One region of the Peribacillus sp. CSMR9 genome, then DNA from elsewhere that is predicted to be linked to it. Evidence: riboswitches for the same ligand, from Rfam matches in the RefSeq annotation. Region 1 holds a riboswitch; each other region holds the start of a gene.

Region 1 (8,301 bases):
CTTTATAGGTAGTTGCCAGCAGCGCAGCCGTCATATCTTTCGTAGTCGTTTTACCGTTGCTGCCTGTAATCCCGACCACTTTTATATTCAACTGCTGTCGGTAAGCACGCGCTAATTGCTGAAGTGCTTTTTCGGTATTTTCAACAATGATTAACGGTAAATCATTGGGAGGATTCGGAACATCCCTTTGCCAAAAAGAAGCCGCCGCTCCTTGTGCTAAAGCTTGCTTGACATATTGATGACCGTCAACCTGCCCACCCTTAAGCGGAATGAACAAACACCCTTCCTTAACCGTTCTTGAATCGATGGTAACCCCATTTATTCCTTTGGACTGGAATGAAGTGATATCATTCAATCCACCTGCCATTCCATGTACTTGTTTCAACGTTCTCTTTATCATTTTGTTCCTCCTACATTCATCGAACCGTTAATCGCTCTCTCCCTCTTCTTCCATTAACCAAACGAAGCAGAAACCAGTGTAAATCGAACCGGCTCCTGCTGATTATAATCCATCAGATCAATTTTTGAAGAATTGTGAAGTTCACTGATACATTACCTGCATGATCAAACTGTATATTTGATTTGTTGTTTTTCTTGATGACGTTCCAAGGCAAGTTTCACGAGTTTTTCAATTAACGCTGGATAGTCGACACCTGTGTGCTTCCACAATAATGGAAACATACTGAAAGGAGTGAACCCGGGCATTGTATTCACTTCATTAATATAGATTTGGCCCTCTTCCGTTAAAAAGAAATCAGCTCGAACCAATCCAGAGCAATCCAATGACTTAAAGGCCGTAATGGCCATTTCAGATAAAGCTGCGTACTCGCTTTCCTTTATCTCCGCTGGGATGACCATCGCTGAATTACCGTCAACATATTTTGCTGAATAATCATAGAAGGAGAAATCTTTCTTAGGGATGATTTCTCCTGCCACTGAACATGATGGGTCATCATTGCCAAGAATGCCAAACTCAAGTTCACGGGCTACGACCCCTTCTTCAATGATGATCTTCCGATCGAATTGAAAAGCTTCCGCAACCGCTTTTTCCAATTCATCAGCATCATTACATTTGCTGATACCGACACTCGAGCCTAAATTAGCTGGTTTGACAAAACAAGGGTACCCCAATTCATCAGCTACCTTTTCAATGGCACTTTCAGTATTTTTTTCCCATTCAGAACGAATGAACCAAGTGTATTTAACTTGAGGAAGCCCCGCTTGGGCAAAGATGTTTTTCATGATAACCTTATCCATTCCAGCTGATGAAGCTAAAACGCCATTGCCTACATAAGGGAGATTCAATAGTTCCAGCATCCCTTGTACTGTCCCGTCTTCTCCATTTGGTCCGTGAAGCAGTGGGAAAATTACGTCATACCCTGTTGATTCACTATTTTCATCAGTTGAATGTGCCTGCAAGGCAAGAGGCGAGTTCAATTTGTCCGACGAAAAAGTCAAAGCCTCCACACTCTCTGCAGGCCCTGTTAACATCGGTCCATTAATCCATGAACCCTCTTTTGTTATGTAAATCGGATATATATCAAACTTTGCTAAATCGAGAGCCTTAATCACCGCTAAAGCCGTCTGCATAGAAACCTCATGCTCCGCAGATTTTCCACCATAAAGCAAACCAAGTTTAGTTTTCATGAGTTATTACCCTCCAATATTCTTTTAACCATGTTCATTGTATCATTTTACACTAAAACGGGAAAAGCGAAACTTCCATCATTGGTTCTTTTCCAATGATGGTTAGTTAAGCCATTCGGGCATTTACAGGCTGTTTTTTACACATATTTTTAAATTGCATTTTCATTTGATACCCTTCGACCGTCATTTTCATCGATACCTTACAGCCTGTTAATGCGGGGAAAAGCGAAACTTCCATCATTGGTTCTTTTCCAATGATTACCACCAGCGGAACACAGGCTAGATTCGCCACGTCCTGTGGCAACACCTGTGCTTGCATATCCTATGCGTCGCATTCGGGCATTTACAGGCTGTTATTTTTAAATTGCATTTTCATTTGATACCCTTCGACCGTCATTTCCATCGATACCTTACAGCCTGTTCACGCGGGGTAAAGCGAAACTTCCATCATTGGTGCTTTTCCAATAAGGAATATAGGCCAAAGCCACAACTCCCTGTCTCCTGTGCGTCGTCCTCCCTTATCTTTTATGCAATAGATAGTAAGTCTTACACCTAAAAAAAAATCAAAGATATCAAATAATCCAATCCACGCATCCGAAAATTGGGATCAGGATAATGATTCATTTTTTATAACACTTTCCCATACTTTTTCTTTTCGATTAAAGGTGATAAAAACATCCGGCTCCTTAATATTTCTATCCGAAAAGTCATCATGCATCTCATCCATATTTAAATAATCCCCTACCACCCATGCCGGTATCTCAATCTTCGTTCTTGAGTACTTGACATGCCGAAAGGAAAAAATGAGCCCCTCTGCCATAATATGAGCCAAAGAAGAAATGATTTCTGCAGGAATGGCCGTCAACTCTCTTTTCTTTCTGATTCCAAGCCACGTCCTCTCCACTTTTAACGGCTCCAGCTTTAGCGGAATCAGGCTCCCTAACATCATATAATATGTAGAAAGTGAACGAAAATAAATTTTGTTGAACCAGCCATCATCCTGGGCAAGGTACACAAATTGATTATTCAATTTACGGAAAAATGGAGGATCCAGATGGGTTTTTGCATGCCCTAAATATAAAAGTTCAGCTAATTCCCTTCCATCCAATTCATCCAGCCCTTCCTCTTCTTCAAAATCAATCCAACAGAAATCTCCATATGCCCGGACATTTTCTTTAACGAGCTTTGCAATATCCTCAGATGAAGCGCTATCAAGCAGGACATTCAAATTGTATTCCCCACCATCGAATTGATGTTTCAATAATAAGATGGAATCCAAGGTATATGGCAGCGAATAGACAAATTCGCGAAAATTGAGTCCATTAAAAAGGACAAACCGTTCGGAAGCCTGCATATGCATATATAAGATATCATTGTTATCATTCTTCATAACCTGATCCCCTCCGAGCTCTCAATCAATAATGTTATTTTATCAAACTTTTGGCTTTTCAAGTAAGTTATATAACCCAGAATATTATTCATCATCTGCATCGTATAAATAATGTGAATACCTGAACTCTATTATCACCTAAGGTTAAGGAACGAACTCGACAATTTTAAATATCTATAATAGTGAAAAATAAAGAGTTGAAGGAATTGACGACTGATAAAATTGAATAAGGTTTTATCATTAATTCTTTTCATGAGGCAGCTTCCCTTTAAAAAACTTTTCGTTTGCAGCTTTTGGCCCGTCTTTTCAAACACAAAAAATCCAGAGTGACATATCACTCTGGATTTTTTGTATTAAGAAACTTGTTCTAATTCTTTATCGGAAGGAGGGTTGAATTGACCTTCCCATTTAGAGATGACGATTGCTGCAAGTGAATTACCGATAACGTTTACTACTGTACGTCCCATATCAAGAATACGGTCGATACCGGCAATAAATGCTAAACCTTCAATAGGAATACCAACTGTTCCTAATGTCGCTAAAAGAACTACGAAGGATACACCTGGTACACCCGCAATACCCTTAGACGTGATCATTAACACTAACATTAGCGTAATTTGCTCATAAGCACTTAAATCGATTCCGTACATTTGAGCGATGAAGATAGCTGCCAACGCTTGGTATAATGTTGAACCATCAAGGTTAAAAGAGTATCCAGTCGGAATAACAAATGTAGCTATATGTTTCGGACATCCCGCTTTTTCCATTTTTTCCATAAGTTTCGGAAGAACCGCTTCTGAACTTGCTGTAGAGAACGCAAGTATCAATTCTTCTTTTAGAAGTTTAATCAATGTAAAGATATTGAATCCTACAAATTTTGCAATAAGACCCAGAACGACAATTACAAAGAAAATCATTGTTCCGTATACAGAAAGCGCTAACTTACCTAACGGAATTAAAGATTCCAAACCGAACTTGGAGATGGTCACACCGATTAGTGCAAATACCCCAATAGGAGCAAATTTCATGACCATATTAGTTAGGTAGAACATTCCTTCTGCTGTACCTTGGAAGAAACGGAATACTGGTTTACCTTTTTCACCGATCGCGGCAATACTAAGTCCAAATAATACGGAGAAGAAAATAATCGCTAACATATCGCCTTGTACCATAGCTTGTACTGGATTGGATGGTACAATGTGAACAAGTGTATCTACAAACGATTCATGCTGCTTAGTTTCTGCTGTATCAACATAAGTGGAGATATCAGTTTTTTCCAGATGATTCATATTTACGCCAGCACCAGGCTGGATGATATTAGCGGAAATTAAACCAACAGCAATCGCAATCATAGTTACCGCCACAAAGTATGAAAGTGATTTAGCTCCTAGTTTACCTACTGCTTTTAAATCACCTACACCCGCAACTGCAACGATAAGGCTTGATACAATGATTGGCACAACAATCATTTTAATCATTCGTAGGAAAATGTCTCCGAATGGCTGTAAAAAGTTTTGGGCCGTCTCATTACCATAAAAAATGGCACCAACGATAATCCCTAGAATTAAACCAATGAAAATTTGGCTAGCTAAACTTAACTTGAATTTCTTCATATACTTTCCTCACCTTCCATAAAGTCTTTGATGCAAAAACGTTTTGTCTCGGTAAGGGAAACAAGATACTAATAGAAAGAAAGTAATTTTTCTTTTTTGAAAAACTCTGTCTTTACGCCGAAAAAAAAGACACTTCATGTGTCGATTTCATATTAGCGTGAATATTCACACATGTTCCCTTAAAGACGCTGACGAGGTTAGCTGTCGGGTTAGGAATTGGAAACACAATTTGCCCTTTCATTTCTGAATTCACCCCTAGTGGATTAAAATCCACAAAAATGGTTCCCCCGTTCTTGGAATAAGATTAAGCGAGTTAACTTATAATAAAATATTATACTAAAAAGGTTAATCTGTAAATGTTTATTCTCATCCATTTTAGAAAAAGCCTTTAAATATATCTGAATATTCTGCATTCTAGATGATTTCACCAAGTATTACACTTCCCGATTTTTAGTCATTTAAGCTATATGGATATATAAATAATAACTAATTTGACATCCCCTTTCTTTATGAAAGAAGCAGTTATTTTTCCAAAATGCCAAGTAACAGATACCTTACTTTTTCCCTAGAGGTAAATTTTTTATAAGTTGCAGTTTTCACTTTTTCAAATTGAATTGGGGTAATAAAATAAGAATGGTTCTTCGCTACCCTATTCGGTTCTAGCAGGATGACATCACCTACTGTCGGTCCCTTTATTAGTTCCTGCTTACCTTCTGCTTTAAGCCCTTTTGAAATGTAGTGTTTATCCACATAGCCTTTTTTAGTCAATTTGTAGACATGCGGCTTTTTTTGGTAATGCACTGCCTCTATGGGAATGGCGGGTACACCAGCTTTCTCATTGGTTATTACAGCAAGGTTGACTTTGGATCCCACCAACAAAGATTCGGTTTCTTCACCCTCCGGTTCGATTAAAGCCTGAAATGGAAATCTGTTATCCCTTTTTAGTGACGGCTCTTCTGCTGGATAGGAATGGATACGGCCTATCGTTCCTTTCAATGACTTTTTTAAATCAGAGGAACTTGCTTTTATAGTCATGCCCACTTTAGCTTTTTTCATCTCCTCTTCGGAGAAATTACCTTCAATTGCCATATTTGTCGAAACGATGGATATAATGGGGTTTTTCAGGTTTTTATTGATATTTTTAACTACACCATCAGCTTCACTCGTCGTTACAATCGCGCTAGCCTGCTCCTCAATTGAACTTAATTTAGCATCAAGCATTTTCACTTTTTCATTCAAACTGTTTTTTTCGAGTTCTTGCTTGTACATTTCTTGCTCAATGTTGCTTTTAATAAGATCTGAAGAGCTTGTTGTTATATTAATATCCAAGTTATTTTTCACCGATTCATCAATGACCGCTTTATCAGGATCACGGGTCAGGGCCCCTTGAGAAGCCCTTAACTTCCTAATATATTCGTCAATCCCTACAATTTCTCCCTCTGCAGCAGTTTTCTCCGCTTCCAAATTCGCTTTAAGTGCATCAAGTTCGGTTGTCGTATACTCAAACAACGAGGAGCCAGCCGCTACAGCATCCCCCTCTTTTACAAGGAATTTCTTAAAATCATTTTTCTTGGTTTCAAAATAGATATCGTACTCTTCTACAGGTTTAATTACCCCATTTGTTTGAATAGTATCCGTAATTGTATCTTTTTTTACCATTGACCAGTTTTCCACGAAAACAGTTCGTTCCGCTTTGCTTCCTTTTTTTTCAATAAGGTATATGTTGGCGGCTATTAACACAATCGACGCAATAGAGACCGCTGTTATTTTCCATTTCCCACTCATTCTTTTCACCCGCCTTATACAAATACGCCCACTTGGATGTATGCTAAAAAGGCTTTAACAAACCACGTGGCCAGATAGAATAGAACAATCATTACAAGGACCAAATAATTATTTCTTTGTGAAAACTCCTTTAAATAGAAATATTGCAGGGCAATAATAAGAAATTGAAAAATGGTGATTTCGCTGAAAAAGTGAATAAAGTAAACACTTCTGAGAAAATACTGACCGATGACTCCCAATGAAAAAAGGTTGGAATCATTGCCTATATCCATTAATACGAATAGAGGAATCAGTAATGCTTTTTCCAATAATTGCAACCCGAAAATGATCATTTGAACGATAACTAATTTTATGTATGGGATATCGGTAACGATCCAAAAGAAAAGGGCTGCTAAAAATATGTAAATGGATGGGTAGATAAGGCTTGCTATTATATTGCCGCTCAATATCAGAAACTTTCCTGCTTCAAATTCATTAACACTCATCTTAGTGATTTCTTTAGAAAATGATTCAGAACCAATGCCAAAATAACCACTAATAGCAAATACTATAATACTAAGAAAATATAAAAATAGTAATTTCCATCCAAGCCGTGTGACTGCCTCTGCATTTTGCAGCTGATAACGACTTCGATGAGGCTCTAAAATGCCCTTTAACAATCTGACCTGGTACACCATATGTGTTCCTCCTGCAAAAAATGATATATCATCCTATATTTTATCTTATTTTGGAAACAATTGCAGAAATAAGGAATGAATGAAACAAAAAAAACACATACACTTATCCTTAATATTTAATCCTCCTCACCAATTTGGAGTTAATACCGATAAATGATGGCCAAGAACTTTAATTTGAGTAGGTGTTTGACTATAACTCTCTCCATCCATATCCACATCAAGTGGCCTCTTGTTTTCAATAGTCATGCTACCGGCCTGCACATAAGTCACACCAGACTCCGAGCTCAGATTTTCAATCCATGAACGTTTCATCGCTATTATTTCTAAAAATGCACCAAAGCTTGCGTTTTCCAAGATGGCAACGCCAAAGATCCCATCGTCTGGACTAACCATGGGAAAGGGGAGTAAATTAGTACCGATAAAACATCCATTCAAGACCAAAATCATGATTGCTTCCCCTTCAATGAAATTCCCATCATACTCAAGTTTATAGGAAAAGGGAGCATTATCACCAATCGTCCTTACTGCACTTAATAAATATCCTATCTTTCCGAACCTGTTTTTTTCCTGCACATCAATATTGCTTGATGCCTCAGTAATAAGCCCGATTCCCCAAAAGTTGGAGAAATAGTCATCGTTGGCCTGACCGATGTCAATTGAACGAACTTTTCCATTTACTATTGCTTCCGCAGCCTGACGAACATTTTGAGGAATCTTTAATGTTCTTGAGAAGTCATTGCAAGTCCCTCCAGGTAATATCCCAAACAACGGCCGCTTCCCAAGGGGTGAAAGGCCATTTACACACTCATGTACGGTTCCATCTCCTCCTAATACGAAAACTACATCCATGTCTTCACCATATTCCGAGCAGAATCGACATGCATCCCCTTTTTCCTTCGTTTGTAGAATAAGGAACTCATCAATATGAGGAGCTATTACTGGAAGACATTCCTCAAGATTCCTCTCGAGTTTATTGTTCCCGGCCTTTTTATTATAAATCAGCATTCCCTTTTTCCATCTCATGATTCTTGCCTCCATACTAATGAAAGAATTTTCCTACTACTTATACTTTTTCCTAAACCCCAGATTTTGAAACTCATTCATAATCAAATATAGAAAAATTCATATGGCTTTGAACTCTAAGATATCAACAAAAAAAGAGGCTATACGCCCCTTTCAGTAATTCCTT
Region 2 (8,301 bases), on a different contig from region 1:
TTGGAGCGTTTGATCAGCCAGCATCCAGCAGCTAAAGATGAAGCATTCCGCATGTATATGCACGCCTTCATGACATCTGCGATTTTAGGCGTTATACAGGAGTGGCTGGAGAATTGCGAAGAGCAAACGGCTGAAGAAATGGCGAAAATTCATTTTCAAATCCTGAACTTCATCAGCCAATTACGGACATTCATTCAATGAACTTTTATAAAGGCATGTTCCATTTACATGCCTTTAGGATAATAAAATGGGATAATCCCCCTTTAAACTTACATCTTTCCCCCCGCTTTGACCTCTGCCTTTCCAACCTGATAATACCTGCTCTTCGAGGCCTTCATACTAAGCATGGACAATAAAATGGATATAGCAAACATGAGCATTGAACCTGAAATCACCACGAACCGAATCGAAATGAAATGAGCTGAAACACCGACAATTGCGGTAGTGATGATGATCAATAAAGCTTCTAACAAGCCAAAAACACTTCCGACCCTGCCCATGATTTCCACAGGAATATTATTTTGATAAAAGGTTTGAAAGCCTGTATTGGCAAAAGCCAGAGAAAAGGCAATGATGAAGAAACCGATGGCGGCCAATGAAAAGGAATTCGAAAAGGCATAGATCATATAACCTATCGAGACAAATAAAGATCCAAGACTAATCATGTACGAGATTTGCACTTTACTGATGAATACGGCATTTACTATGGCACCCGCAATGATGCCTGCCCCGGCGATGCTTACAAGGAATCCGTAATCGCTGTCCGACAAAAGGAGTATGGCCTTGGCAAACGCTGCTTCTTGGGAATCGATGGCCGTTTCCATCACCACCATGCAGCTGAATAAGAAATAAATGAGCATGATATAGGAAGATTTCCGGCTGAAATCCAGGACGATGCCCCAATCCTTTTTCATGATGGTCCAAGACAGGTAATGACTGGATTTTCCAAGGGGATGATCCTTTTCAAAATTAGGCATGAATAGAGTGATGATACCGGATAATAATAAGGCAGCCGCGTTAATATAAATGGCTAAAACCGGTGTACCGATTAAGAAAAGGATACCCGCTATCGCTGGTCCAATCAAAAAAGCTCCAGAATCGATCAAGCTTCGTAACGAGTTAAATCGTTTCCGCTGTTCAATGGGGATTAATTTTGTTATATAAGTCCTTGATGTCGTTACAAACATGGCCTCTGCCATATTGATCACGAAGACAAGGGAATAGATGACCCAAATAGAAGAAGCCAATGGCAGCAAAGCCATGAATACCGCTCGAAATAGATCAAGTGCGATCATTAGATTCCGCTTATTGATCCGGTCGATCACGCTGCCGGCCCAAACATTCGTAAATATGGCAGCCATCGGTTTAACGATATACAGTCCAGCAACCGCCAAGGCTGAGCCAGTCATATCCAGCACGATTAAATTAAGTGCAATGAAATAAACCCAAGCACCGAAGTTGGAAATCCCGATCCCGCACAATAGAATGGAAGGATATTTCCAAGATACTAATGAATTTCTGAATGTCAACGCTTCCCCCTCCCTAGAAAGAAAATATAAAAACAATAAAAAAAAACCGTCCCCAAGAAATGCGTCTTGGGGACGGAATCAATAGAACGGTGCCAATTAATATGTCACCATTATTAATCTTATGCCGTATTGCATTAACAGCATGCAATAACTATGCACTATAACGGGAACTCCCTTTAAGCTTCAATACATCCCAGTTACTCCTTTCCAGTTTACCAAGCGCACTGGAAAGTTGCGTTTCATTTACTTTTTTCTCATCGGAATCACATTTTCCCTAAACTTTAACATTAATGGTCTAATTTTGTAAACGTTATAATTTTCAAAACAAAAAAACTCATTCAAAATTAAATGAGTTTGAAAGCAAAACAAGATAGGAATTTTTCGCTCAGCGTTCCCGAATAAGACACAGGAATGACATAATTGAATACCGTTAAATGAATGTTTGGATTCAGCTGATTTACTTTAGGGAAAACAATTTTAATAACGGATTCTTTTTCTTATCCGTTATCCTTAACTCATTCATTATGATTTGGTCCTCATGATCGGCTATCCATTTCCTTAGTGCATCTTTATCCTGGCATTGTGTTAAATATGTCTGGCCACCCTTGCCTGTAGCGTTAATAACATATCTATTGAACGTCTTCTCCATAATTGCCCGCCTTTTTTATAAAATGTCTGAAACCTTTAAATACGAATGCAATGACTTTTTCTTTATGCTTTTCAAAAGAAAAATAATTTATATATATTAATAACATTGATTGGCAATGACCTGTTCAGCTAGAAAGTGTTGAATCAAGTACACCGAAACTGTTATCATAATCGGATTAATCGAACCTATCATAATGTGCTAACTAATATTTGTCAATACGTTTTATCAATGTAAATAAAACGTAAATTTTCAGTTTTATTAAAGAAATATTTTTTTACAATTTAGGGGTTTACAACTACTAAATGTTGGGAGTAGAATACGTTTATCAATTTAATACATTTCGGCCAAAACTCAAAGGAATTGAGTACGGAGGACCCAATCATTTGGGGTTAATTCTGCCATGCAGAAGGGATGAGATCAGCTCTTTCGCCATCCTACCCGTCAGCTAACTTCGTCGGCTAAAGCGAAGGAGGTCATAAGACCGCCTATTTCGGGAGCTATTTTTTCACGCTTTTTGTGACAAAATAGCTGTTCGATGTTTACGGAGGTCTTTTTATTATGCTTAAAAAGGATTTGATAACAGGATTGATGGTTAAGATATTCATACAGTTTTACACATGTCATTTTAAGGTAGGGATGATCAATTGATAAAAGCAAAAAATTTATTCGATCCGCCAAAAATCCTTGTACTCGGCTTTGCCACCCTGATACTTATTGGGGCCTATTTGCTGACCCTGCCGATTTCTACTGAAAATGGGAATGGCCTTGCTTTTCTGGATGCTTTATTCACCTCAACCTCCGCTACATGTGTAACAGGACTTGTCGTAGTGGATACGGGAACGACCTTCACCACCTTTGGTGAATTGGTCATCTTAACACTGATTCAGATAGGCGGCTTAGGATTCATGTCATTTGCGACGTTTTTCTTTTTCCTTTTAGGCAAAAGGATTTCTTTAAAAGGCAGGTTACTCTTGCAGGAATCCTTAAATAATCTTTCCATGGCAGGTATAGTCAAGTTAGTAAAACGGCTTTTAATTTTCACGGCCATCATTGAAGGCATGGGTGCCCTTATCTTATCGATTCGCTTTTCTTTTGACATGCCAATCGGCAAAGCGATCTATTACGGGGTTTTTCATTCCATATCGAATTTCAATAATGCCGGTTTTGATTTAATGGGAGAATTCAAGAGTTTGACCCCTTATGTATCGGATCCATTCGTAACCCTTACGGTCGCCTTCCTGATCACGTTTGGCGGAATAGGTTTTATCGTGATGAATGAACTATACGAATATCGTGATACCCATCGTTTATCCGTACATACGAAGGTTGTTCTGATGACTAGCCTGACACTTACAATCGCCGGCGCAATTTTAATCTTTTTATTCGAGTTCGGTAATGCCAAGACATTGCAGCCTTTATCTTTCATGGGTAAAACGTTATCGTCTCTATTTCAATCGGTTTCACCAAGGACGGCCGGCTCCAATACGCTGAATATCCCTGATTTGACTCAACCCACATTACTGCTCATCATTTTCTTGATGTTCGTTGGGGCTTCACCCGGATCGACTGGCGGCGGGATTAAAACAACCACATTTGCGACGCTTATCGGAACGGTCTGGTCACAGATTAAAGGAAAGGGTGATGTGGTATTATTCCGTCACCGCATTATAAGTGAAACGATCTTTAAAGCATTATCCGTTACATTCATTGGCGTATTCATGGTTTCAATCATCTCCATTCTGCTGACCATCACTGAAAGCGGAAGTGACTTCTTGATGATTTTATTTGAAGCCACTTCAGCATTTGCCACCGTGGGACTTTCAATGGGTTTGACCCCCGAATTATCACCGGTTGGCCGGATGCTCATCATTTTCACGATGTTTGCAGGCCGTGTGGGTCCTTTGACTTTGGCCTTTGCCATCGCTATGAGGCGCAAACCAGATCCGTTCCGACGTCCAAAAGGGAAAATCATGATTGGTTAAACATAAATGAAGGAGTGTAAAAGATGGGAAAAAGACAATATGCCGTGATTGGTTTAGGCAGATTCGGAACCAGTGTGGCCCATAGATTATATACGGCTGGCCAAGAGGTATTGGGTGTTGATATTAGCGGGGAAAGAGTCGAGAATGCGGAACTGAGCGTTACCCATGCAGTCATTGCGGATACGACTGAAGAAGAGACATTGAAATCCATTGGAATCCGCAACTTCGATTGTGTCATCGTAGCCATCGGAATTGATATGCAATCAAGCATTTTAACTACCTTGCTTTTAAAAGAGCTTGGAGTCAAAAAGGTGATTGCCAAGGCCCTTAATAAAAATCATGGTCAGGTGCTCACTAAAGTTGGAGCCGACTGGGTCATCTATCCTGAGAGGGATATGGGGGAACGGGTCGCGAACCAGCTTCTGTCCCCTAACATGCTGAACTATATTGAACTCTCTAAAGAATACAATATCGAGGAAATCATAGTCCCCATGAGCATGAAGGGAAAAAGCCTCAGGGAGCTGGATTTACGCGCAAAATATAATATCAGCGTCATTGCCATCGTGAGTAATGGGGAAATTATCATAGCACCATCACCCGATCAGGATATCCATGAAAAAGATATGCTTTTAGTGGTTGGCAATAAAGAAGATCTTGCCGTCTTTGCAAATATTGAATAATGGTTCCCCTTCTCGTTTCCGGTTCTGGCTGTATGAAGATGAACTAAAATCAGCCGATTAAGAATGATTCATCATAGGACTTCGTGTCATATATATCGATTCCTATAAATTCCCTGCAGTCAGGATCTGAAAAGAGAAACACTATTTTCTTGGCATCAGGATGAGTAACTGACCGTTTTACAAGTACATCATTCAATCTTAAGGAATAATAGCTTTCACCATCAGCTGTAATTCCTATTGTGAATGTAGGCATTTCATCAGCCAGACCTTTAATTTTCAAGGCTGTTCCACCTTCCAATTCAATTCCTATGATTGGAATGCCTTTGCCGAAATCCAGAATGATATCCTCGTTAAGCGGGAGCTCGTCCGTTTTTGTAATGGTGTGCTTCAATGGTTCGGCTAAATAGATATAGCCCATACCCGCATCATCATCAAATGTCATATGCCTTTCCATAGTTCCACCTCCCTTTTCTGTAGCGGTTTCATTTTTATGTTTACCCATTCAAGAAGGCCGCTTTATGGCGGTCTTCTTGAATGGATTTTATACTTTTTTCACTAAAACGAACATTCCCCTGCCATGAATACGTATGTATTATTTAATGGTATTGATGGCTTGGGCAAGAGTGGATTTTATCATCACTTTATCAAAAGGCAGTTGAAGCTTAACAGCAGTCTTGGCTATTTCCGGCCGAAGTCCTGAAAGGGTTGTCCGGATTCCAATCAAAGTTAAGGATTCAATCAATTGTGACAGTTGGTGGGCGGATACACTATCTATTGCATGGACGCCCGATAGGTCAATGAAAAGCCTGGTGACATTTTTTTCAGCGCATTTTTGTAATGTGTTTTCAAGCAAGGACATGCCTCTCGACGTGTCAATATCACCGATCAGGGGAAGCAACGCCGTGTTATCTTTAAGGGAAATGATAGGCGAACTCAATTCATCGATCGTTGCCTGCTGGGCTTTCATAATTTTATTGGCATATCTATGATTCGCTTCCGTAAACCGCTCCATCACTTCACTGAGCACCTTGACCACTATCCGGTACCAGGAGTTTATTTCCTCCTGTGTATGTTGATCTCCATGCAATGCCACGAATTGATCAATATAATCCAAGTATTGCTCTTGCGTTCGAAAGAACTCCCTCAATATAAAATAGATGGGTGTGTTTAAATGCTGCTCATCCTGACCGATATCTTCAATCCACTCACCAAGATGCTCAAAGTATTCCCTTTCCTCTGTATCAAAGACCTGAAAGAAACGTAAATGGAATTCATTATTTTGTTGCTTAAGCTTTTTAATTACTTCGGGATCAGGTGAGCTATAAACCCCCGCCTTATCATTTTTATTCAATGTTGCGTACCAATCCTCAGTCAATTGTGCTGCAACACCTAATAAAAATGAATATAGTTCTTTATTTCTGTGCATAAATTCCCCACCTATTTATTTTTTTATCATCCCAATTGGTCTCAGCAATCGATAAATCATCGCTACTGAAAGACTGGAATCAGCATTGTAAGGGTATTGAAAGTTAACGATTCAATCAACAAAGTAAGCATCAAAGATCCCCCCAATGGTCCCCTCTTTCCATTTACCTTCCCAGCTATTTTTGAAACCATACAACTGCCGATTTTTAAAAAAAGGATTCTTAAAAACATTCATCTATTATTCTGGTCATTTTTTTGTTATAGTTTACCATCTTTATTTTTTGTTAACAATTTCACCTTCATCCAAACCATTTTCTTTTCACGTGAAAAAAGGACCTGATCCCAGATCCTCCGTTTAGTGGCATTGAGCCGCACTATCCATAACCTTTAAACCATCCCATCACCGTTTCACCCATCTAATGATCATTACTTTTTCATAAATAAAGCCGTCCATAAACCTTGCACCCCAAAGGTTTCATCAGATTCTTCCTTTTTCCTCATTTTACGCATTTCCACCACTTCAAATTCCTTGAAAATCATTCTAAGTTTTTCTTCAGTAAAACCTAATCCGCCTTTAAGGCTTCTTTGCCTATATACCTCCCAATCCGAGATGTCGGCACCACCTAATATGCCGCCTTCTATAAAACAAGTAATCGAATACAATCCCTTAGGCCTTAACGCCTTTTTCACCATCTCCAAATAATTGATCCTTCGATGTGGTGCGATATGATGAAAACAGCCTGAATCATATACGAAGTCATATCGCCCTTCCTCAATTTCCAACTCAAATATATTCCTTTGAATGAAGTTCACTTGGACTTTCTTTTCTGCCGCTCGTTCTTTTCCCCATTCCAGGGCTTCCTTTGAAAGATCAACCGCATCAACAGAACAGCCCTTTTGAGCAAGGTAAATAGCATTTCTTCCAGGACCGCACCCAAGCTCAAGAACCTTTCCAGACCCAAGCAGCTCACTATCAAAGTAATGAACCAAATTCTCATCAGGGAGATTTCCGAAAAAGGGAACCCCCTTTTCCCGGTCTTCATAAAAACCATTCCAGAATGCAGTTGGCTCACGCAATAACGAATCAAGCATGTTCAATAGATCTTCATAGGATGTAATCGTCTCCGACAAAACCATCACCTCTTCCCATTATATCCCACAATTTAATTATACCGATTTCGCCCGGCGGCCATGTAACACCTGCATCGTTACATATGACGTAAAGCTAGCAAAGTCGCACTCAAACTGCCTTCTGATTGATAATCCAACATTACTTAATAACCGTTGATCAGCTCAATATCCATTAGAAAGGCAAGAAATGATAGACAACGGTGCTCTCATACTTACGCTCCTTGATAGAAACACCCCATTATCAACATTACGGACAGGTTCCTATTTTTTAGCTGCCAAACAATAAAACTCATCTCTATTATGTATCCTGATGTCCTTGAATCCGCATTGTACCAAGCTACTTTCTATCTCCTGGATTGAATACAGTTTAAAGTCCTTCGTTTGCTCCATCATTTCCATATTGGTTTTAGATAAAAATAACATTCCATGCGGTTTTAACACTCGGTATGCTTCACATATGCCTTGATCAATATCATCCCAAAAATAAATGGTATGGACGGTGAATACTTTATCAAAAAAGTCATTTCTAAAAGGTAAGCTTTCAATATTGGCTACCTGTATATCCACCACCCCATCGTACAGATACTTCCTATTCCTCCTCATTGCTTCTTTGACCATCTTTTCGGAAATATCGACACCATAATTTCTGCCAAGAATATTCACTTGAGCCAATCTAGTTAATGTGGAGCCATTTCCCATTCCGACTTCCAGAATTTTTTCGTTTCCATTACTATTCAATAAGCCAATTGTCCAATCATTTATAGTATGGTTCCCTCTCTCCATATACCTGCCCACCCATTTGGAGAGAGGTCCTTTCGGATTTTTCAATTGACTCCCAATCCACTTCTGAAACATGCCTCCACCAGCTTCCTCAATATTATTGTTCTTTACCATCACTTTGGCAG
Region 3 (8,301 bases), on a different contig from region 1:
GAACATATTTCACACCCTTCATTGCCAATGGTATGAGAAGGGGTATAATGATAGCGTTAAAAATCAAGGCCGATAAAATAGCACTTTGTGGTGTATCGAGATTCATAATGTTTAGAGACTTCATCTGCGGAATGGCCAACATAAACATAGCCGGAATGATCGCGAAGTATTTTGCCACATCATTCGCAATACTGAAGGTTGTTAAAGCTCCCCTTGTCATCAGTAACTGTTTCCCAATCGCCACTACCTCGATAATTTTTGTAGGGTCAGAATCCAAATCCACCATGTTTGCTGCTTCCTTCGCTGCGATGGTTCCTGTATTCATCGCCAATCCAACATCGGCCTGGGCCAATGCAGGGGCATCATTCGTTCCATCTCCCGTCATGGCGACAAGTTTGCCTTGTGCTTGTTCCTGTTTAATGACGGAAATTTTATCTTCAGGCTTGGCTTCGGCAATAAAATCATCTACTCCGGCTTCCTTAGCAATGGTTGCAGCTGTCAATGGGTTATCACCGGTACACATAACGGTTCTAATCCCCATTTTCCGCAATTCATCAAAGCGTTCCCTCATGCCTGGTTTTACTGTATCCTTCAAGTAAATGACACCCAGCAAACGGTTTCCTTCTGCAACAACAAGTGGAGTACCACCTGCAGTTGCGACTTCATTAGTAATGCTATCTAAATCCCCAGGAACTTTTCCACCTTGTTGCTGTATATATTGTCTTATTGAATCAGCAGAACCTTTTCTGACTTTTCTACCATCAGAAAAGTCTGTCCCACTCATCCGGGTATCAGCCGTGAAATCAATTCCTTCTGTACCGGTTTTATCTAATTCTTTATCAGATAATCCCGCTTTTCTAGCAAGTTCGATGACAGATCGGCCTTCAGGCGTTTCATCGTGTAATGATGAATGAACGGCCACTTTATTTAACTCAGCTTGGCTTATACCCTTAACCGGTAAAAAAGCTGAAGCCATGCGGTTCCCATGTGTGATGGTTCCTGTTTTATCAAGGATTATGGTATTAATGTCACCAGCTGCTTCAACAGCTTTTCCCGACATGGCAATGACGTTAAATTGAGTAACCCTATCCATACCCGCAATCCCAATGGCAGACAATAGGCCTCCAATGGTTGTTGGGATCAAACAGACCAGTAATGCAACTAAGGTTGCGATGGGTAATGTGACTTTAATATAAGAAGAAATTGGTACTAGTGTAGTGCAAACAAGCAAAAAGATAAGGGTCAAACTAATAAGCAGGGTACTCAGTGCAATTTCGTTAGGTGTTTTTTGTCTTTTAGCTCCTTCTACGAGGTTAATCATTCGATCAAGGAAGGATTCACCTGGGTCTGAAGTGACGATAATTTTGATAAAGTCACTGATGACTTTCGTTCCTCCAGTTACAGAACAGAAGTCCCCACCTGATTCTTTGATTACAGGAGCTGATTCGCCTGTAATTGCGGACTCATCTACTGCGGCTACTCCTTCAATTACATTACCATCGGTTGGGATTAAATCATTGGTTTCCACCAAGACAATATCGCCTTTACGGAGTTCTGTGGCATCCACAATCTTTATAGAACCATCTTTTTGCCATAACTTTGCCTTGGTATCCTGTTTCGTCTTTTTCAGGCTTTCGGCTTGCGCTTTACCCCGCCCCTCTGCTAATGCTTCGGCAAAGTTAGCAAAGAGTATTGTAACCAGCAATATTACGCTCACGGCAATGTTATAACCTCTATCCGATGTTCCTCCAAAAATGTTTGGGAATATTGATAGTAATAGAGTGATAACAAATCCTATTTCAACAACAAACATGACAGGATTTCGAGCCATTATTCTTGGATCTAACTTTTTAAAGGCATCTTTTATGGCTTGCCCGACAATTTCCTTATTGAGAGTCCCTTTACGCATTGTACTCATTGAGAATACTCCTTTTCTTCATTATCTAATTGTGAGCCATTCTGCTACTGGTCCGAGTGCAATTACTGGGAAGAACGTCAAAGCCCCAATAACTAATACCGTTGCTAAGAGAATGACCAGGAAAGTGCTATTATCTGTCTTAAACGTTCCAATCGTCTCAGGAACTCGTTTCTTTGTAAGTAAAGAGCCTGCGACAGCGATTAGTGCAATCATAGAAAAGTAACGGCCAAACAGCATGACTAAGCCGGTGGATATATTCCAAAATGGAGTGTTATCCCCTAAACCTTCAAATCCGGAGCCATTATTAGCTGCTGAAGAGGTAAACTCATAAACAACCTGCGAAATCCCATGAAAACCCGGATTAGAAATAGCCGATGTGCCCATTTGTGTAGCTAAAGCAATGGCTGACGGAACTAAGATGATTAATGGATGTAAAAGGATGGCAATGGCTATTAGTTTCATTTCCCTGCCTTCAATTTTCTTACCTAAAAACTCCGGCGTTCGTCCAACCATCAACCCGGCAATGAATACAGCCATTATTGCGTACATAAGGATATTGACCGTCCCTACTCCATCACCACCAAACACACAGTTCAACATCATCTCTGCCAATGGCACTAATCCTCCAAGTGGAGTAAGAGTATCATGCATATTATTGACTGTACCTGTTGTAGCTGCTGTCGTAACGGCTGTAAAAAGGGCACTCTGTGCGACTCCAAATCGCACCTCCTTGCCTTCCATACTTCCATTCTCTTGAGAAATCCCCATTGTCTCCAATTCTGGATTTCCATTTTGTTCGCTGAAATAAGTAACACCTAAGAACACAAGGAACATTAATCCCATTGCTGAAAAAAGAATCCAACCTAGTTTCTTGTTTTTTGCCATATATCCAAACGTTAATGGAAGGGCAACAGGTATCAGAAACATTGATAAAATCTCTAATATATTGGTGAAACCATTAGGATTCTCAAAGGGATGTGCCGAGTTGACACCAAAAAATCCACCGCCATTTGTCCCTAAATGTTTAATAGACTCTAACGCAGCTACTGGCCCACGTGCAATATTCTGCTTCGCACCTTCCAATGTAGTTGCAATGGCCGTAGGATCAAGGGTTTGCGGAACCCCTTGAGATACTAGGACAAGACCGATTAAGATAGATAACGGCAGTAGTACCCGGGTGATGGAACGAATTAAATCCACATAAAAATTCCCCATACTGAACTGCCCGGTCAGGCCTCTGAAAAAAGCCATACATAACGAAAGACCGGTAGCTGGTGTCGTGAACATCAAAAATATGATGACGACCATTTGCGATAAATAAGAAAGTCCCGATTCCCCGCTGTAGTGCTGTAAATTGGTATTGGTAAGGAAGCTTACAGCAGTATTGAATGCCAATAATGGATCCATGTTGTCTATCTTACTTGGGTTACCCGGTAAAATTCCTTGAAATCGAATGATCATGTACGAAATAATAAACATGACTAAATTACTCAATAGTAGTGCCTTTACATATTGCTTCCAGTTCATATCACCGGTATTAATACCAGATAATTTATAAATGCCCCTTTCTAACCATCCAAACATCCGATCTTGTTTTGTTGTTTCAAGGGAATAAACATTAGCTAAATATTTCGCCAGTGGTATTGCCAGGATAATGACGAGTGCCAATACCAGACCGATTTGTAAAAAATCCATTTGCATTTCCTCCGTTTTGTAGCTATTAATATTTTTCCGGGTAAATTAAAGCATGAATTAAATACAACGAAAGTGCTCCAACAATAAATAATAAAAACATCGTTTCTACTCTCCTTTTTCTTCTATAACTTTGTTACAAAAATGGATAAATCCAAAAAATGTTAAGAATGAAAAAGCTGTAAGTGAAACTGATATAAGATCCATTGACGTCTCTCCTTCCAAACTATAAAAATTTCAAACTAAAATGTACTCACCCCCTTTGAGTTTCTTAAAGAAACTAGGTTCCACTTGTTAGCAGCCAGTTATAGCTGTAACATTCTGGTTTACTGAAGATGACAAAATCAGCTCCCATTTTTTATATAGACTAGAATATTGATGATCATGAGTGACAACAAACAACCTATAAGATTTGAACTCTGAAAATATTCTCACAAGATTAATTCCATCAAACAGAGAATTAGGGAATAGATAAACACAGTTATCCTGCTCTGATTTATGAACCATTTTTCCATCACATTCCTTCAGGTTTCTTGTAGGCTTAAACCATTCTTCATCATAGTCTACAGTTTCTACATTACTTGTATCCGTGTGGGTGGCCCCTATACTTTCCTTTACAGATATAAATAATTTTCCTTTTCCAACAAGCAGCACTTTTCCCATACAATCCACCCCATTAGTACTTTCTCTTATTAATTTTCAATCTGCATTCTTTCTGGGGAAGAGAAGCCTGCCAGTTGATAACATAAAAAAATAGACCAATGCTTACTCTTTCCCCATGTATGCAGCCATGCAGTAGCTATCCATATCCCCGCGTTAATAAATACGATTCACGCATCGGTTATTGGATTAATTGCAAAGCAAACATATAAAATTGGAGAAAAAGTACTCATTGGTCTACTTATCACCCAGCAAGCTTTACAGCTCTCTGTGCGATCTGTCTTCCAAGACACCTTTTCGTTTATAGGCATAATAAAAAGACCTACGGAAATGACAGGTTGCTATCTTGCTACAAACATAACAAAAAAAGCCTCCTGAATTAAGGTGGTCTTATGACCTCCTTCGCTTTAGCCGACGAAGTTAGCTGACGGGTAGGATGGCGAAAGAGTATCTCATCCCTTCTGCAAATGCAGAATTAACCCCAAAAATAGTGGGTCCTCCGTTCTCAATTTCTTGAGATTTGGCCGATATCAAATTGTTATTTATGTGGATTATTCTACGCTCATCATTAAATGTTTGTAAACCTCATAAAATCACGATATTAATTCAAAATCGATCAAATAAAGTCATTTTAGTCCGAATAAGTCATCAAAAGCTAACTTTACTTAATAATTCTAGTGATTACATTTTTTTTATAGGTTTGTAAACTTACATTGACAATAACTAAGGTTGGGCATTATGATAAATCCCATAAATTCCCGAGATAAAATGGAGGCATTATGTTAAATCCAAAAAAGAAACTTGAAGCAGAAATAAGTGCAGCATTTATTAAGTTCCAGCGTGATCTGATAGGCAGAGGACCACAGGAAGCAAAAACATATATAATTAATGACATGTTGATTACTCGTTTTAAAGGGGTCCTGACTGTGGAAGAAAAGCATCTTGTCAGTCACAATTCCGGCAAAAAACTTGTAAAAAAAATGCGCTCGCTTCTTCGTGAAATGTACACTAAGGATTACGAAAAAATAGTTGAAGATCATACTGGATGTAAAGTTCTTTCTTCCCATAGTGATATTAGCACTAAAACAGGTGAAAGAATTGAAGTTTTTATACTGGATAAAGATTTAGAGAGGTAATTAGAAACCATCAAATAATACTGTTTAAGTTACATGAATTATCATTTTTATAAAATTTTTATATATATTTTAGGTTAGAAGGCTCGCATGTTGTAGGTCGCAACAGATCGCCAACAGCTTCATAGTGCTTTCTAATTCGATGAAAGGTTAAAATAATGATAGGTAGAAATACCAATACCTACAAAACCTGTGAAATTTAGTAAAAAAGAACATCATTGTGATGATAAAGTTAATTAACCCGCCAATTGAATTAATAATTAGTTTTGGAATCCAACCTTTAGGTTTTTCTCTAACCCATTTAAGCATCATTCCTGTTTGGGATAAGGGAAAAGGGATAAATACTCCAACAGCGTAAAGAGGTATCAGATGATCTGTTTCTCCTTTGAACACAATGATTAAGAGCTAGCATCTTCTTTTTAAGCTTTAAGGATTTTCTCTATTGTTCGTACAACTTATCCAATTTTGTGGTCCTACTGGTGACTATGATTGTTTAGCATTTTCAAAATAAACAGGACATTTGTCGGAAGGGGAATTAAAAATCTAAGGGGAACTAGTAAGGTGTATTGAATATACAAAAAAAGGGAGATGGCGCTTTGAAGAAATTACTTACCTGTTTGATAGTATTAACAATAGCCCTGGGGATATCTTTTTCCACCGCTTCAGCATCTGCCGGAGGATTTCACCACCCGCAAAGCTGGGATAAAAACTCGATTTTGCGGAAGGACACTCATGGGGTGGAAGTCAAAAATATGCAGTATATCCTCAATGTCATGGGTTTTTATACTGATTCAGCAGTGGTTGACGTTGATGGGATTTTTGGGCCGAAAACCGAAGCGGGTGTAAAGAAATATCAAAAAGAAAACCATCTGAAAGTGGATGGTGTGGTTGGCCCCAAGACGTGGGACAGTTTCTCGCAATATATTAAAAAGAATGGCGAGAACACCTATGGAGCAGGCGGGTACATGGGTCTCAGAATCAAATGGAAGTACGACGATTCTTCTTATACATCAGGCTCAAAAGCCTATATTTACGGTAATGGAGATACATTAAGTGACCAATATCGCCTGTATGCGAATTAAAAACTCAGGCAAGAGGCCCTTTATTAGTTAAATGAGGCTAAAAGATAGGTCCTCCGCTTCTAAGCGATGTCTATGAAAGAGAGAGGGATAATTCTTTTAAAATTCTCCTTTCTATTAGTTTCAGGTTAATTGTAAAAAGCCGATGATTCCTACGAAAGAATCATCGGCTCTATTCATTCAGAACTATGCGCTTTCCTCCAACCTAATTTGAAGGAAATAAGATTAACCTTTACTTAAGACAAGAGATCATAAGGTTAACGAATCAATTTTTCACAAAAGGGAAGCCCCTTCTTCTCATTCTGAAGAGGGGGCTTCCCTTTTGTTGTAAAGAGAGATAGCTGCCTCTGCAATTTCTTTTAATAAAGCACCTGTGGTTGATTCAAAACCTTTCAAGACTCCCCAGTAGTGAGCAGGCTTTTTTTCAACATTTGTATATGATCATGAGAAATGGGAATTAATTGTATCTTCAACTTTCTTTAACATACCTTTATATGAGTCTTCATCAAGGTAACCAATACTTCCGAATAGTAAATGTTCCACAGGTTCGATTCCAGTGAAATCAAATATCCCAATGTCGGAGGTAACTTTCAAGCCTGCTGTCATACCCACCTTATCGTAAACCTCGTTAGGCGTTCCATGTGTATTGATAATAAGACCCTTTTTACCTTTTAATAACTTAATTACACCTTCTTCTCCAGCAGAATAAGCAAACCCAAATGCAAATACTCGGTCTACATACCCTTTAAGAATTGCTGGAAGACCAGTCCACCATATAGGGTAAATAAATGTTATAACATCTGCTTCCGTAATAAATTCTTGTTCCGTTTTAATATCATTTGGAGTATTTCCTGCTTTCATAGCTGCTGTATCTTCTGGTTTCAGTACAGGTTGAAAATCAAGTGCATATAAATCACGGACAACAACTTCGTGACCATTTTTCTTTAATGCATGAACTGCTGTTTCCAAAATAGAGTGATTTAAGCTTTCAGGATTTGGATGTGCATAAACAACTAGGTGCTTCATTTTAAATATCCTCCAAGTATTCAATAATTTTCATTAGATTATTAAACTTTACCTAATATTATAGTGTTAGACATTTTTTTTAAAGTAGTCATTTTCTTATAACATAGTCACAAAAAATAGTACCATTGAGAATGATATGCATTGATTATGGTTTTTATTATCAATCCAAACAAAGGAAATTGAGTTCGTGGAATATAAAAGGCCTGGGAGCCTTTATGAAAAAAAGAGGATTTATGGACTATTCAGAAGAAACTGTTTCAGATATTTTTGTATACAGGAAACATAATTACAACAGACCAATGACGTTAGAACTAGAATACCATCACGTGAATTATATTCCTCACTACTATATTAGACTTATTATCAACAAAGCCAATGGTTTTCTACATCAATTGCTCCCTTATTTAATTCTCCCAGTACTGATATTACCTAATTTATTAGCTACTCTCTCCTGCCTTTTAGTTGCAATGACATCTGGGGACTAAATAAAAAAACAGTCAAAAATGACTGCTCTTCTTTATGGTTATAGTGTGACTGAACAGGATCCAATTTCATTTCCTCCCCAGTTTAGTGAAAGCTTGTCTTGATCTGAAAGAGGACCGACGCCACTTGGAGTTCCGGTAAAAATAATATCTCCTTTTCCAAGCCCAAAATGCTCTGCTGTAAACTCGATTATCGTTTGCAAATCAAAAAGTAAGTCTTTAATATTTCCGACTTGTACACGCTCTCCATTTTTTAAAAGAGAAAAATCTAATTGTTCACATGCTTCGACACCCTGAAATGGAATAAAATC

What was found. A riboswitch is a leader RNA that binds a small molecule or an ion and turns the genes downstream of it on or off. The one in region 1 is predicted to bind cyclic di-AMP.
Region 2: linked by a shared signal. The riboswitch ahead of N9I19_RS14725 (TrkH family potassium uptake protein) and the one ahead of N9I19_RS17210 (cation:dicarboxylate symporter family transporter) in region 1 are both predicted to bind cyclic di-AMP.
Region 3: linked by a shared signal. The riboswitch ahead of N9I19_RS03960 (hypothetical protein) and the one ahead of N9I19_RS17210 (cation:dicarboxylate symporter family transporter) in region 1 are both predicted to bind cyclic di-AMP.

The regions. Positions count from the first base shown of each region.
Region 1 is NZ_JAOPHO010000044.1:5,705-14,005, reverse strand. It holds gene N9I19_RS17230 (UDP-N-acetylmuramoyl-tripeptide--D-alanyl-D-alanine ligase) at 1-400, opposite strand, end outside; gene N9I19_RS17225 (D-alanine--D-alanine ligase) at 565-1,647, opposite strand; gene N9I19_RS17220 (hypothetical protein) at 1,754-1,966, opposite strand; gene N9I19_RS17215 (hypothetical protein) at 2,255-3,037, opposite strand; gene N9I19_RS17210 (cation:dicarboxylate symporter family transporter) at 3,391-4,650, opposite strand; cyclic di-AMP (ydaO/yuaA leader) riboswitch at 4,822-4,971, opposite strand; gene N9I19_RS17205 (efflux RND transporter periplasmic adaptor subunit) at 5,173-6,435, opposite strand; gene N9I19_RS17200 (hypothetical protein) at 6,450-7,112, opposite strand; gene N9I19_RS17195 (diacylglycerol/lipid kinase family protein) at 7,239-8,135, opposite strand; gene N9I19_RS17190 (TetR/AcrR family transcriptional regulator) at 8,301-8,301, opposite strand, start outside.
Region 2 is NZ_JAOPHO010000031.1:39,752-48,052, forward strand. It holds gene N9I19_RS14710 (TetR/AcrR family transcriptional regulator) at 1-201, shown strand, start outside; gene N9I19_RS14715 (MFS transporter) at 270-1,529, opposite strand; gene N9I19_RS14720 (hypothetical protein) at 1,987-2,178, opposite strand; cyclic di-AMP (ydaO/yuaA leader) riboswitch at 2,511-2,653, shown strand; gene N9I19_RS14725 (TrkH family potassium uptake protein) at 2,826-4,160, shown strand; gene N9I19_RS14730 (potassium channel family protein) at 4,184-4,840, shown strand; gene N9I19_RS14735 (DUF2283 domain-containing protein) at 4,890-5,294, opposite strand; gene N9I19_RS14740 (STAS domain-containing protein) at 5,433-6,266, opposite strand; gene N9I19_RS14745 (class I SAM-dependent methyltransferase) at 6,692-7,396, opposite strand; gene N9I19_RS14750 (class I SAM-dependent methyltransferase) at 7,658-8,301, opposite strand, start outside.
Region 3 is NZ_JAOPHO010000003.1:170,141-178,441, forward strand. It holds gene kdpB (potassium-transporting ATPase subunit KdpB) at 1-1,918, opposite strand, end outside; gene kdpA (potassium-transporting ATPase subunit KdpA) at 1,940-3,613, opposite strand; gene N9I19_RS25160 (potassium-transporting ATPase subunit F) at 3,639-3,713, opposite strand; gene N9I19_RS03960 (hypothetical protein) at 3,905-4,273, opposite strand; cyclic di-AMP (ydaO/yuaA leader) riboswitch at 4,665-4,806, opposite strand; gene N9I19_RS03965 (Na-translocating system protein MpsC family protein) at 5,050-5,406, shown strand; partial or broken gene N9I19_RS03970 (amino acid permease) at 5,486-5,808, opposite strand; gene N9I19_RS03975 (peptidoglycan-binding domain-containing protein) at 6,000-6,485, shown strand; gene N9I19_RS03980 (NAD(P)H-dependent oxidoreductase) at 6,924-7,508, opposite strand; gene N9I19_RS03985 (fumarylacetoacetate hydrolase family protein) at 8,032-8,301, opposite strand, start outside.